DNA from 3 places in the Sphingomonas sp. AC522 genome. Region 3 is predicted to be linked to each of the others. Evidence: predicted binding sites of a transcription regulator. Region 3 holds the regulator's gene; each other region holds the start of a gene.

Region 1 (3,274 bases), 180 kb from region 3:
ACGGGATCGGCGAAGAACATCACGCCGTGGCGCGAGAAGAGGAGGTCGGCGTTCAGCGGACCTAGTGCCTGTGCGTCAGCGACGCGGAATGTCAGGTTGGAGAGGTCCGCGGCGCGCTGTTGGGCAGTCTCGACCAGAGCCATAGAGAGATCGATGCCGGTTACCGACAGAGCCGGACGCGCGGTGGCTAGCGCGATCGACGTGCCCCCTGCCCCACAGCCGATATCGATGGCAGTGCCGATCTCGGGCGCCTCGGCGAGGATCGCGGCATCGAGGCGACGGGAAAGGCCCGCGAAGCTGCGATCGGTGCGACGCCATTCATCGGCCCAGGCGTCGCCGGTGCGGCCGCTCCATTCTAATCCGACCGTCATGCGCCCTTCCCGGCCTCCGCTATTAGATTCACAGTTTTCCCGCGAATCGTGACATTAAGTTGCGCGCCCGCGACCCAAACGGAAAGACCCGGCGCAGGGCAATGCGCCGGGTCTCCAATGGGAACCAAGTCCCGTGACCGCTGGCCCGGCGCGGGCAAGCACCGTCGCGGCCTCAATCTGAATGTTCCGAATGTTCGCAGTGACCAAGGGATCTTAGAGATCGTCTTCGCTGCCCTCTGCATCAGGCTCGGGGCCGGCCATCATTTCCTCGGCGACCTTCTCGGTGCGCGTGCGGATCGCCTTTTCGAGGCGGGCGCAGACGTCCGGATTTTCCTTGAGGAAAGTCTTGGAATTCTCACGGCCCTGGCCGATGCGGATGCTGTCATACGAGAACCAGGCACCCGATTTCTCGACCAGCCCGGCCTTGACCCCGAGATCGAGGATCTCGCCGATCTTCGACACGCCTTCGCCATACATGATGTCGAACTCGACCTGCTTGAACGGCGGCGCGACCTTGTTCTTGACGACCTTCACCCGCGTGGTGTTGCCGATGATATCGTCGCGATCCTTGATCTGGCCGGTGCGGCGGATGTCGAGACGAACCGAGGCGTAGAATTTCAGCGCATTGCCGCCGGTAGTGGTCTCGGGATTGCCGTACATCACGCCGATCTTCATGCGCAGCTGATTGATGAAGATCACCATGCAACGCGAGCGGCTGATCGAGCCGGTCAGCTTGCGCAGCGACTGCGACATCAAGCGGGCCTGGAGGCCGACATGGCTATCACCCATCTCGCCTTCGATTTCAGCACGAGGAACCAGCGCGGCGACCGAATCAACCACCAGCACGTCGATCGCATTCGAGCGAACCAAAGTATCGACGATCTCGAGCGCCTGCTCGCCGGTATCGGGCTGCGAGACGATCAGCTCGTCGATATTGACGCCAAGCTTCTTGGCATAGACCGGATCGAGCGCATGCTCGGCATCGACGAACGCCGCGACGCCACCGGTCTTCTGTGCTTCGGCAATGGTGTGCAGCGCCAGCGTGGTCTTGCCCGAGCTTTCGGGGCCGTAAATCTCGATCACGCGGCCGCGTGGCAGTCCGCCGACGCCAAGTGCAATATCGAGCCCCAGCGAACCGGTCGAAATCGTCTCGACCTGCATCGCTTCCTTCGAGCCGAGGCGCATCGCGCTGCCCTTGCCGAATGCACGATCGATCTGCGCGAGGGCAGCTTCGAGCGCCTTCTGCTTCTCGGTAGTTGGAGCTGCCATGTTGCTGTCGATGACCTTCAGAGATGCCGCCATTTTCGATGCCCTCGCCACTTGAAGATGTCTACCGTAATCGTTGATGTTGACGCCTTCGTATCGTGTTTGTTCTCATAGAACAAGAGCGGAACATAATTTATTTCGCAGGCATGGACTTGGTTTGCTCAGCGCGCAGCATCTGGCGGGCGCTCAGCCGGGGCAGCGATCGACGATCTTGCCGGTGATTCGCTTGCCGCCGGCGATCAGATCGGGCCTGACGCGCATCCCCGCCGCGAACAATCGGTCTATCGAAGCCTTATATTCCGGGCCGCACATGCCGGAGATGAAATCGGCCGCCCAATCGGTGGCGGCGACTTCGGGCGGGGTTTCGAAGCCGATGATGACCAGCGGCCCCTCTGCCCGCGAATCGCGTATCCACACGCCGGGTTGAACTTCCCTGGGCGCGCCGATCCCCTGGGCGACAGCCGCCGCGGCGGCGACCGGATCGATATCCTGACTCGCAGCCGGAGCACCCAGCCCCATCGCCAGCGCAACAAGCATTTCAAAAATCATGATCGTCCCCTCCCCAAGGCTAGCCAGCTTGTCGCAGACGCCGCACGCGATCAAGGCTTCCGATGCGGCCATTGCAGGCGTGTCGCGACGGCGTTAGCCCGGTATGGATGCAGGAAATCATCGGCACTGTCGCGGCGCTCAACCGCTTTCCGGTCAAATCGATGGCCGGAGAGCCGTTGCAGGTGGCCGAGATCGATTGGCAGGGCGTGGAGGGCGACCGGCAATATGCCTTTTACTATCGCGAGAGCCGATCGCGCTTTCCCTGGCTGACCGCGCGCGACGTTTCGGCGCTGGTGCAGCATTCGGCGCGATTTGCCGATGCCGATGCGCCGCGTACCGCGAAGGTCGAAGTGGTGGCGCCCGATGGCTGGCGTGGGCATATCGACGACCCCGAACTGCTCGAGCGACTCTCGGCGGCGGCGGGTGCACCGGTGGGGCTGATGCAGTTGGCGATCGGCGCATATGATTCGATGCCGGTATCGGTGGTGACCACCGCGGCGCACCATTGGGTCGAGACCGCGCACGGCTCGGCGCTCGACATGCGGCGGTTTCGCTCGAACGTCGTGATCGAGAGCGATCATTCGCAGACCGAATGGGCGGGCAAGCGAATCGCGTTCGGCGAGGCCGATGCGGAAGGCGGCGCGGAACTGCTGATGACCGACGGCATCCCGCGCTGCGCCATGGTGACGATCGATCCGGACAATGCGGCGCGCGACGCGAGCGTGCTGCGGACGGTCGCGCAGCAGTTCGGGAATGCTTACGGGGCGTATGCGGCGCCGGCGAAGAAGGGGCTGGTGCGCGTGGGGGATGTGGTTCGGTTGGTGGATTGAGGGCGGCAGAGCGCCGGGTCTCGTATCATCCGAACGCCGATGCTGAAACCAGGCGCGGGATATTTGAAACTAATGCGTCGCGGCGGCTCCGCGTAAAGCTGCAATGCAGGACCGCCGCATTCCTAGCATTCAGTTCAGCACGCACCTGTTGAGCGAATAACCTTCGCCAAAGTTCTCATTGATGGCTTCGCAAACAAACGAAACTTTGCCACCCTTTTTAAGTGCACCGATTTTGTCGCCGTCGGAAGCCGCGAATGA
Region 2 (3,274 bases), 290 kb from region 3:
CTCAGCGAGCCATAGCCCGCCACGCGCACGCTCAGGTCGCGCGACAGCGCCTCGAGCGCGGCATAGGTTTGCGGCTTCTCGATCTTGTGATGCTGAAGCGCAGTGGTCAGATCCTTGCGCGCCTGCTCCACCGGCACGTCGAAGCTGCCGCCGCGCACGTTGAACACGGCGGTCGCGACATTCGCGGTCTGGACGAAAGCCGGGGTCTCGCTCGCCGGCAGCGTGCGATTGAGCGCATAGGCGGTCGGCGCGCAGCCGATCAGGATGAGCATGATAAGCCCCATCCCCTTCTGCCCGTCATTGCTGCCATGCGTGAACGAGACCGCGGTGCACGTGAAGATCATCAGCGCGCGGATGCCCTTGGGCGGCGGCGCATTGCCTTCGGGCGAGCGATACAGGCTCGGCTGGCGCACCACCATCCGCATCACCAGGATCAGCAGCAATGCCGCGCCGAAACCGATCAGCGGCGCCATCCACAGCCCCGTCAGCACCTTCTGCACCTGTGCCCAATCGACGCCGGCAGTACCGCCGCGCGAGCCCTGCAGGATCAACTGATTGGCCAGCCCGACCCCGAGCACCGAGCCGATCAGCGTATGGCTCGAAGAATTGGGCAGCCCGACAAACCAGGTCGCAAGGTTCCAGATGACCGCCGCCAGCAGCAGCGCAAAGATCATCGCGAATCCGCCCGCCGAGCCGACATTCAGGATCAAATCCACCGGCAGCAGCGTGATGATCGCATAGGCCACGGCCCCGCTGGAGAACATCACCCCCAGGAAATTCCAGATCCCCGACCAGATGACCGCGACATGCGCCGGCATCGAATTGGTGTAGATCACCGTCGCCACGGCATTGGCGGTGTCATGAAACCCGTTCACGAACTCGAATCCCAGCGCGATCAGCAGCGCCAGCCCCAGGAACGCGAACACCCCGAAGGCAAGCTCCTCGCCCACGCCGCGGGTGTCATCGAGCACGCTCCACCCGGCATAAAGCAGCCCGCCGACCAGCAATGCCGCGAACAGGAACTTGAGGATCGGGTGAGTCTTATAGTCGAATCGCGACCCCCGCGTCGGCGATGCCGGCGAGGCCTGATCGAGAGCGAGAGTGGCCATGTTGGGCCGGGCTCTGGCGGCGCTGTGTGACAATGTGATGACACATAAGTTACAAAGCTGTGGATGGTTTGTGACAGTCGACCAACCGAATTTCGAGGTCAGCCGCGATGGCACTCCACGCGCTTGATCTCGATCACCTTGCCGCTCGCATCCTTGATCTCTTCGCGCCCCGGCGTGCAGGCGCGCGGGTCCTCGCTCGTCGTGCTCGTGCGCCACACGACGAACGCGGCGAACACGGCGATCGCCAGCGCGATGGCGATGCGGGCCTTGCGGTTACGTAGGTTCATCTGCTGCTCCCTGGCGCCACGATACGGCCGCGGCGCAGGCGCCGCAATCGCCGCGGCCCGGAAGCCTCAGTCCATCCCGGGATAAGTCGCGAACTCGGGCAGTTCGTGCGCCTTTTCCATCCAGGGCAGCCGCTCCTTGACCATGATGTGGGCGCTGGGCGCATTGCCGGCGCCATCGTCCAGCGTCCCCGATTGGATATCGACTATCCCGGGCAGGAATTTGGGGTTGCGATAAAACAGCCCCGTCCCGCACTTGCCGCAGAATTCGCGAGTCGCATGTTCGGAAGAGCGATAGCCCACCGGCTCGCCTTCAACGGTGACCTGTTCTTCCTTGAAAGCGATCCACCCCACCATCGGCGCGCCCGACCAGCCGCGGCAATCCACGCAATGGCACAGCGCATGATGTTCGGCCGCGCCTTCCGCAGTATAGCGGATCGCGCCGCAATGGCATTTGCCGGTGATCGCCATGTCAATTCTCTCCCGATGGTCTGGCTTTGTTCTATGCGGATCGTTGCGTATCCGCAACTGCTATTGCCATTGCCTCGCCTCCCCCCGTTCCCTAACTGTTCGCGCATGACTCTTCCCGCGCCTGCGCCAGACGACGCCCCCTATCTCCAGGGCCTGAACGCGCCCCAGCGCGACGCGGTGCTCACCACCGAAGGCCCGGTCCTCGTCCTCGCCGGCGCCGGCACTGGCAAGACCGCGGCGCTCACCGCGCGCCTCGCCCATCTGCTCTGGACCCGCAAGGCCTATCCCTCAGAGTTGCTCGCGGTGACCTTCACCAACAAGGCCGCGCGCGAGATGAAGGAGCGTGTCGGCCGCCATGTCGGGCAAGCGGTGGAAGGCATGCCCTGGCTCGGCACCTTCCACGCCATCGGCGCCAAAATGCTCCGCCGCCATGCCGAATTGGTCGGGCTGCAGTCGAACTTCACCATCCTCGATACCGACGATCAGCTGCGCCTCCTGAAACAGCTCATCACCGTCAACGAACTCGACGAGAAACGCTGGCCCGCCCGGCAGCTCGCCGGGCTGATCGATCAGTGGAAGAATAAGGGCCTCACCCCCGCGGAGATCGGCGCGGCCGAATCCGAGCAATATGCCAATGGCCGCGGCCAGTCACTCTACCAGCAATATCAGGACCGCCTGCGCACGCTCAACGCCTGCGATTTCGGCGATCTGCTGCTCCACATGCTGGTGATCCTCAAGACCCACCGCGACGTGCTGGAGCTCTACCAGCAGCGCTTCCGCTACATCATGGTCGACGAATATCAGGACACCAACGCCGTCCAATATCTCTGGCTGCGCCTCCTCGCCCAGGAGCGCCGCAACCTGTGCTGCGTCGGCGACGACGACCAGTCTATCTACTCATGGCGCGGCGCGCTGGTCGAAAACATCCTCAAGTTCGACAAGGATTTCCCCGGCGCCAAGGTCATCAAGCTCGAACAGAATTACCGCAGCACGCCCCACATTCTCGCCGCCGCCTCGGGCGTCATCGCCAATAATGGCGGTCGCCTCGGCAAGACGCTGTGGACCGAGAAGCCCGAGGGCGAAAAGGTCAAGGTCCTCGGCATCTGGGACGGCCCCGAGGAAGCCCGCCGCGTCGGCGAGGACATTGAGGGCGCCCAGCGGGGCGGCGCCAGTCTCGACGACATCGCCATCCTCGTCCGCGCCCAGCACCAGACCCGCGAGTTCGAGGACCGCTTCATTTCGATCGGCCTCAACTATCGCATCGTCGGCGGCTTTCGCTTCTATGAGCGCGCCGAAATCCGCGATGCCCTCGCCTATCTCCGCGTCGTCGCCCAGCCTGCCGACGATCTCGCCTTCGAGCGCATCGTCAACACCCCCAAACGCGGACTCGGCGACAAGGCGCTCGCCAAG
Region 3 (3,274 bases):
AAGCCGAGCGCTAGCGACTCAATTGAAGGCCAGTCCAGCTCCGACGATGCTCGCGCCGCTTCGCCGCGCATCCGAGCCCGACGTCCAGCGCGCAAGCCACCCCTTTCGTCTATCGCCACCCTCCCCTAATCGAGCGTGATGCCCGCCCTCCTTCCCGTAGCCGAAGCGCAACAGCGCCTCTTCGCGCTCGCACCCGCGCTCCCGATCGAGCGCATCCCCCTCGCCGAAACCGCAGGCCGCTGGGCCGCCGAGGATATCGCCGCACTCCGCACCCAGCCCGCCGCCAATCTCTCGGCGATGGACGGCTACGCCATCCGCCACGCCGACCTGCCCGGACCATGGCGCGTGATCGGCGAAAGCGCCGCCGGCCGGGCCTTTGCGGGCCAGGTCGAGCCGGGTCAGGCCGTCCGCATCTTCACCGGCGCGGTCATGCCCGCGGGCGCCGATACGGTCATGGTCCAGGAAGAGGCGGCGCGGGACGGCGCGCAACTGTCGCTCGCTGGCGACGGCCCCGCCATATTCGGCCGCAATGTTCGCCGGCAAGGCTTGGACTTCACCACGGGCGACACGCTGATCCGCACCGGCGAGCGCCTCACCCCCGCCCGCGTCGCGCTTGCCGGCGTGGCCGGGTACGGCACCCTTGCCGTCCGCCGCAAGGTCCGCGTCGCCATTGCCGCAACGGGCGACGAGCTGGTCGCGCCCGGCACACCGCTCGCTCAGGACCAGCTTCCCGAAACCAACCGGCTGATGCTCGCATCGCAGCTCGCCGGCCTGCCCGTCGAGATCATCGATCTCGGCATCCTCCCCGATCGCCAGCACGCGCTCGAAGCCGCCTTCCGCGCCGTGCGCGCCGATCTGCTGGTCACCAGCGGCGGCGCATCGGTCGGCGATCACGATCTCGTCCGGCCCGCGCTGGAGGCGGCGGGCGGCACTATCGATTTCTGGCGGATTGCGCTGCGCCCCGGCAAACCGATGATGGCCGGGCGGCTGGGTGACGCCCTGCTGGTCGGCCTGCCCGGAAACCCCGTCTCCGCCTTCGTCACCACCCTGCTCTTCGTCCGCCCGCTAATCGCTTATCTCTCCGGCGCCGCGCATCCACAGCCCCAAACCCGCACCGTCACGCTGGGCGAGCCGCTCCCTGCAAACGATCACCGCAGCGACTATCTGCGCGCCGAATTGCGCGATGGCCAGGCGTTCGCCTCGACGATCCAGGACAGTTCGATGTTGCGAACGCTTGCGCGCGCCGCCTGTCTGATCGTCCGCGCGCCGCATGCTCCGGCGGCGAAAATCGGCGACTCGGTGGAAATCCTTGATCTCGCTTGACAGGGACGCGGAACATTGCATAAACGTTCCCAGTCTGTTCTAGACGGGAGAATTCGGATGCTCACGCGCAAGCAGCACGAGCTGATCTGCTTCATTGCCGACCGCCTCGCCGAGACCGGAGTCTCGCCTTCGTTCGAGGAAATGAAGGAGGCGCTCGACCTCAAATCCAAGTCGGGCGTGCACCGGCTGATATCGGCGCTCGAGGAACGCGAGTTTATCCGCCGCCTGCCCAATCGCGCGCGCGCACTTGAGGTTCTCAAGACTCCCGAGCGCGGTGGCGCAACCGGGAAGGCGGCCGTGGCACCGGTGCAGACATCGGCGTCCGCATCTTCCACGCCTCCCGTTCCGGCAAACGACGTGGTCGAGATTCCCCTTCACGGCCGCATCGCCGCGGGCACTCCGATCGAGGCGCTGGAAGGCGCGACGATGCTCCCCGTCCCCGCGGCTTTGCTCGGCTCGGGCGAGCATTATGCCCTTGAAGTTGCCGGCGATTCCATGGTCGAGGCCGGCATCCTCGATGGCGACTACGCGCTGATCCGCCGCGCCGAGACTGCGCGTGACGGCGAAATCGTCGTGGCGCTGATCGACGATGCCGAGGCGACGCTGAAATATTTCCGGAAGGAAGGCGCGATGATCCGTCTCGACCCCGCCAATCGCGACTATAACCCGCAGCGTTATCGCCCCGATCAGGTGCGCGTGCAGGGCAAGCTCGCTGGTCTGCTGCGGCGCTACTGATCCGCTGGCGGGCGGCGGTTCCGGCGGCCGCCCTCAGCGCAGATATTCGTTCCAGCTAACCTGCCCGTCGCGGTTGCGGTCGAGCTCTACAAACGAGGCGAGCTTCGGAGCAGGATCGAGGAAGCGGGTCTTCATCGCACTGGCATATTCGGCCGCATCCAAGCTGCCGTCGCCATCGCGGTCCAGCGCTGCATATCCCCGGCGATAAAATGCCTTCCGGTCCGCGGTATATTCCGCCCGGTTCGCCAGTCCGTCATGGTCCCGATCCAGCGCCGCGAAGTGCGGACGGTGCTGGCAGACGGCGAAGTGCCGCGCTCCGCCAGCCCAGCGCTCCCGCCGCAAGGGTAGCGCCAGCGTGCAATCGGAGGTCTCCCCGGCCAGTTCCGCCTGGACCAACACCCCATCGCGATTGCGGTCCAGCGCTTCGAACCCCGCGGAAAAGTCCGGCGCCGAAGCCACCGGAGTTACGATCGCTACCGCCACGATTGCCGCCAAAACCGCCAGCGGGACCAGCGGCGAAGGCCGCCGCGCCAACCGCGCATCGACAAACCCGCGCACCGCGGCGCTCACGGTGATGCCCTCGATCCGGCACCGTTCGGCAAAAGCCTGCTTCGTCGCGAATGGCAGCCGAACCTCGATGGTCTCGCTCTTCTTGCTCGTCATGGCCTCAATCAGCCACGCGCCGCCGGTCATGAAAAGCAAAACCTTGTCCGGACACAGTCATTTGCTCTGCTTGGCCAGTTCCGCCTCGAACGCCGCCGCGGCCGCCGCAACGCGGCGCTGCAGCTCGCCCGAATCGACGAACGCCCGCGCATCGCCCGCCACTAGCCGCTGCCGCTTCGCCTCCATGCTGAACCCCTCGGGATGGAAGTTGAGGAAGATATCGGCCTTGAGCGTCTTCAATTTGGCAAACGTCGCCCGGAAGTCGCTGGCCGCCGTATCATAGCCTTGCCCCGGCTTCAGCGGTTGCCCCGCCACGGTGATGCTGCAGGCGAAGATCAAGTCGAGCCCGCCACTGCGCATCGTCCAGCTCGTGCAGCCCTGGGTATGGCCTGGAGTGAGCCACGTCACCAGGTCGGTCCCGCCCAGCCGGATATGCTCACCATCGGCGATCACGCGATCGACCTTTACCGCCGGAAAGGGCGGCAAATCGGTGCGCCCAAGCGTCTTGCCCTGCTCGAGCCCTGGCTTGTCGCCTGCGCTGGCAAGCAGTTGC

The links. The regulator LexA, encoded in region 3, represses DNA repair genes until DNA is damaged. The targets are predictions, from matches to a motif close to GTTCCNCNCTTGTTCT.
Region 1: recA (recombinase RecA) is a predicted target of LexA. The motif match lies at 1,750-1,765, and genes of this name have one in related genera.
Region 2: ACZZZM_RS11720 (ATP-dependent helicase) is a predicted target of LexA. The motif match lies at 1,951-1,966, and genes of this name have one in related genera.

The regions. Positions count from the first base shown of each region.
Region 1 covers NZ_OZ409836.1:2,473,993-2,477,266, forward strand. The annotation lists gene ACZZZM_RS12335 (class I SAM-dependent methyltransferase) at 1-371, opposite strand, end outside; gene recA (recombinase RecA) at 585-1,673, opposite strand; gene ACZZZM_RS12345 (hypothetical protein) at 1,824-2,186, opposite strand; gene ACZZZM_RS12350 (MOSC domain-containing protein) at 2,294-3,016, shown strand; gene ACZZZM_RS12355 (hypothetical protein) at 3,146-3,274, opposite strand, start outside.
Region 2 covers NZ_OZ409836.1:2,355,472-2,358,745, forward strand. The annotation lists gene ACZZZM_RS11705 (inorganic phosphate transporter) at 1-1,109, opposite strand, end outside; gene ACZZZM_RS11710 (hypothetical protein) at 1,208-1,396, opposite strand; gene ACZZZM_RS11715 (GFA family protein) at 1,463-1,864, opposite strand; gene ACZZZM_RS11720 (ATP-dependent helicase) at 1,970-3,274, shown strand, end outside.
Region 3 covers NZ_OZ409836.1:2,650,439-2,653,712, forward strand. The annotation lists gene ACZZZM_RS13230 (hypothetical protein) at 1-14, shown strand, start outside; gene ACZZZM_RS13235 (molybdopterin molybdotransferase MoeA) at 139-1,323, shown strand; gene lexA (transcriptional repressor LexA) at 1,381-2,058, shown strand; gene ACZZZM_RS13245 (EF-hand domain-containing protein) at 2,092-2,721, opposite strand; gene bla (subclass B3 metallo-beta-lactamase) at 2,779-3,274, opposite strand, start outside.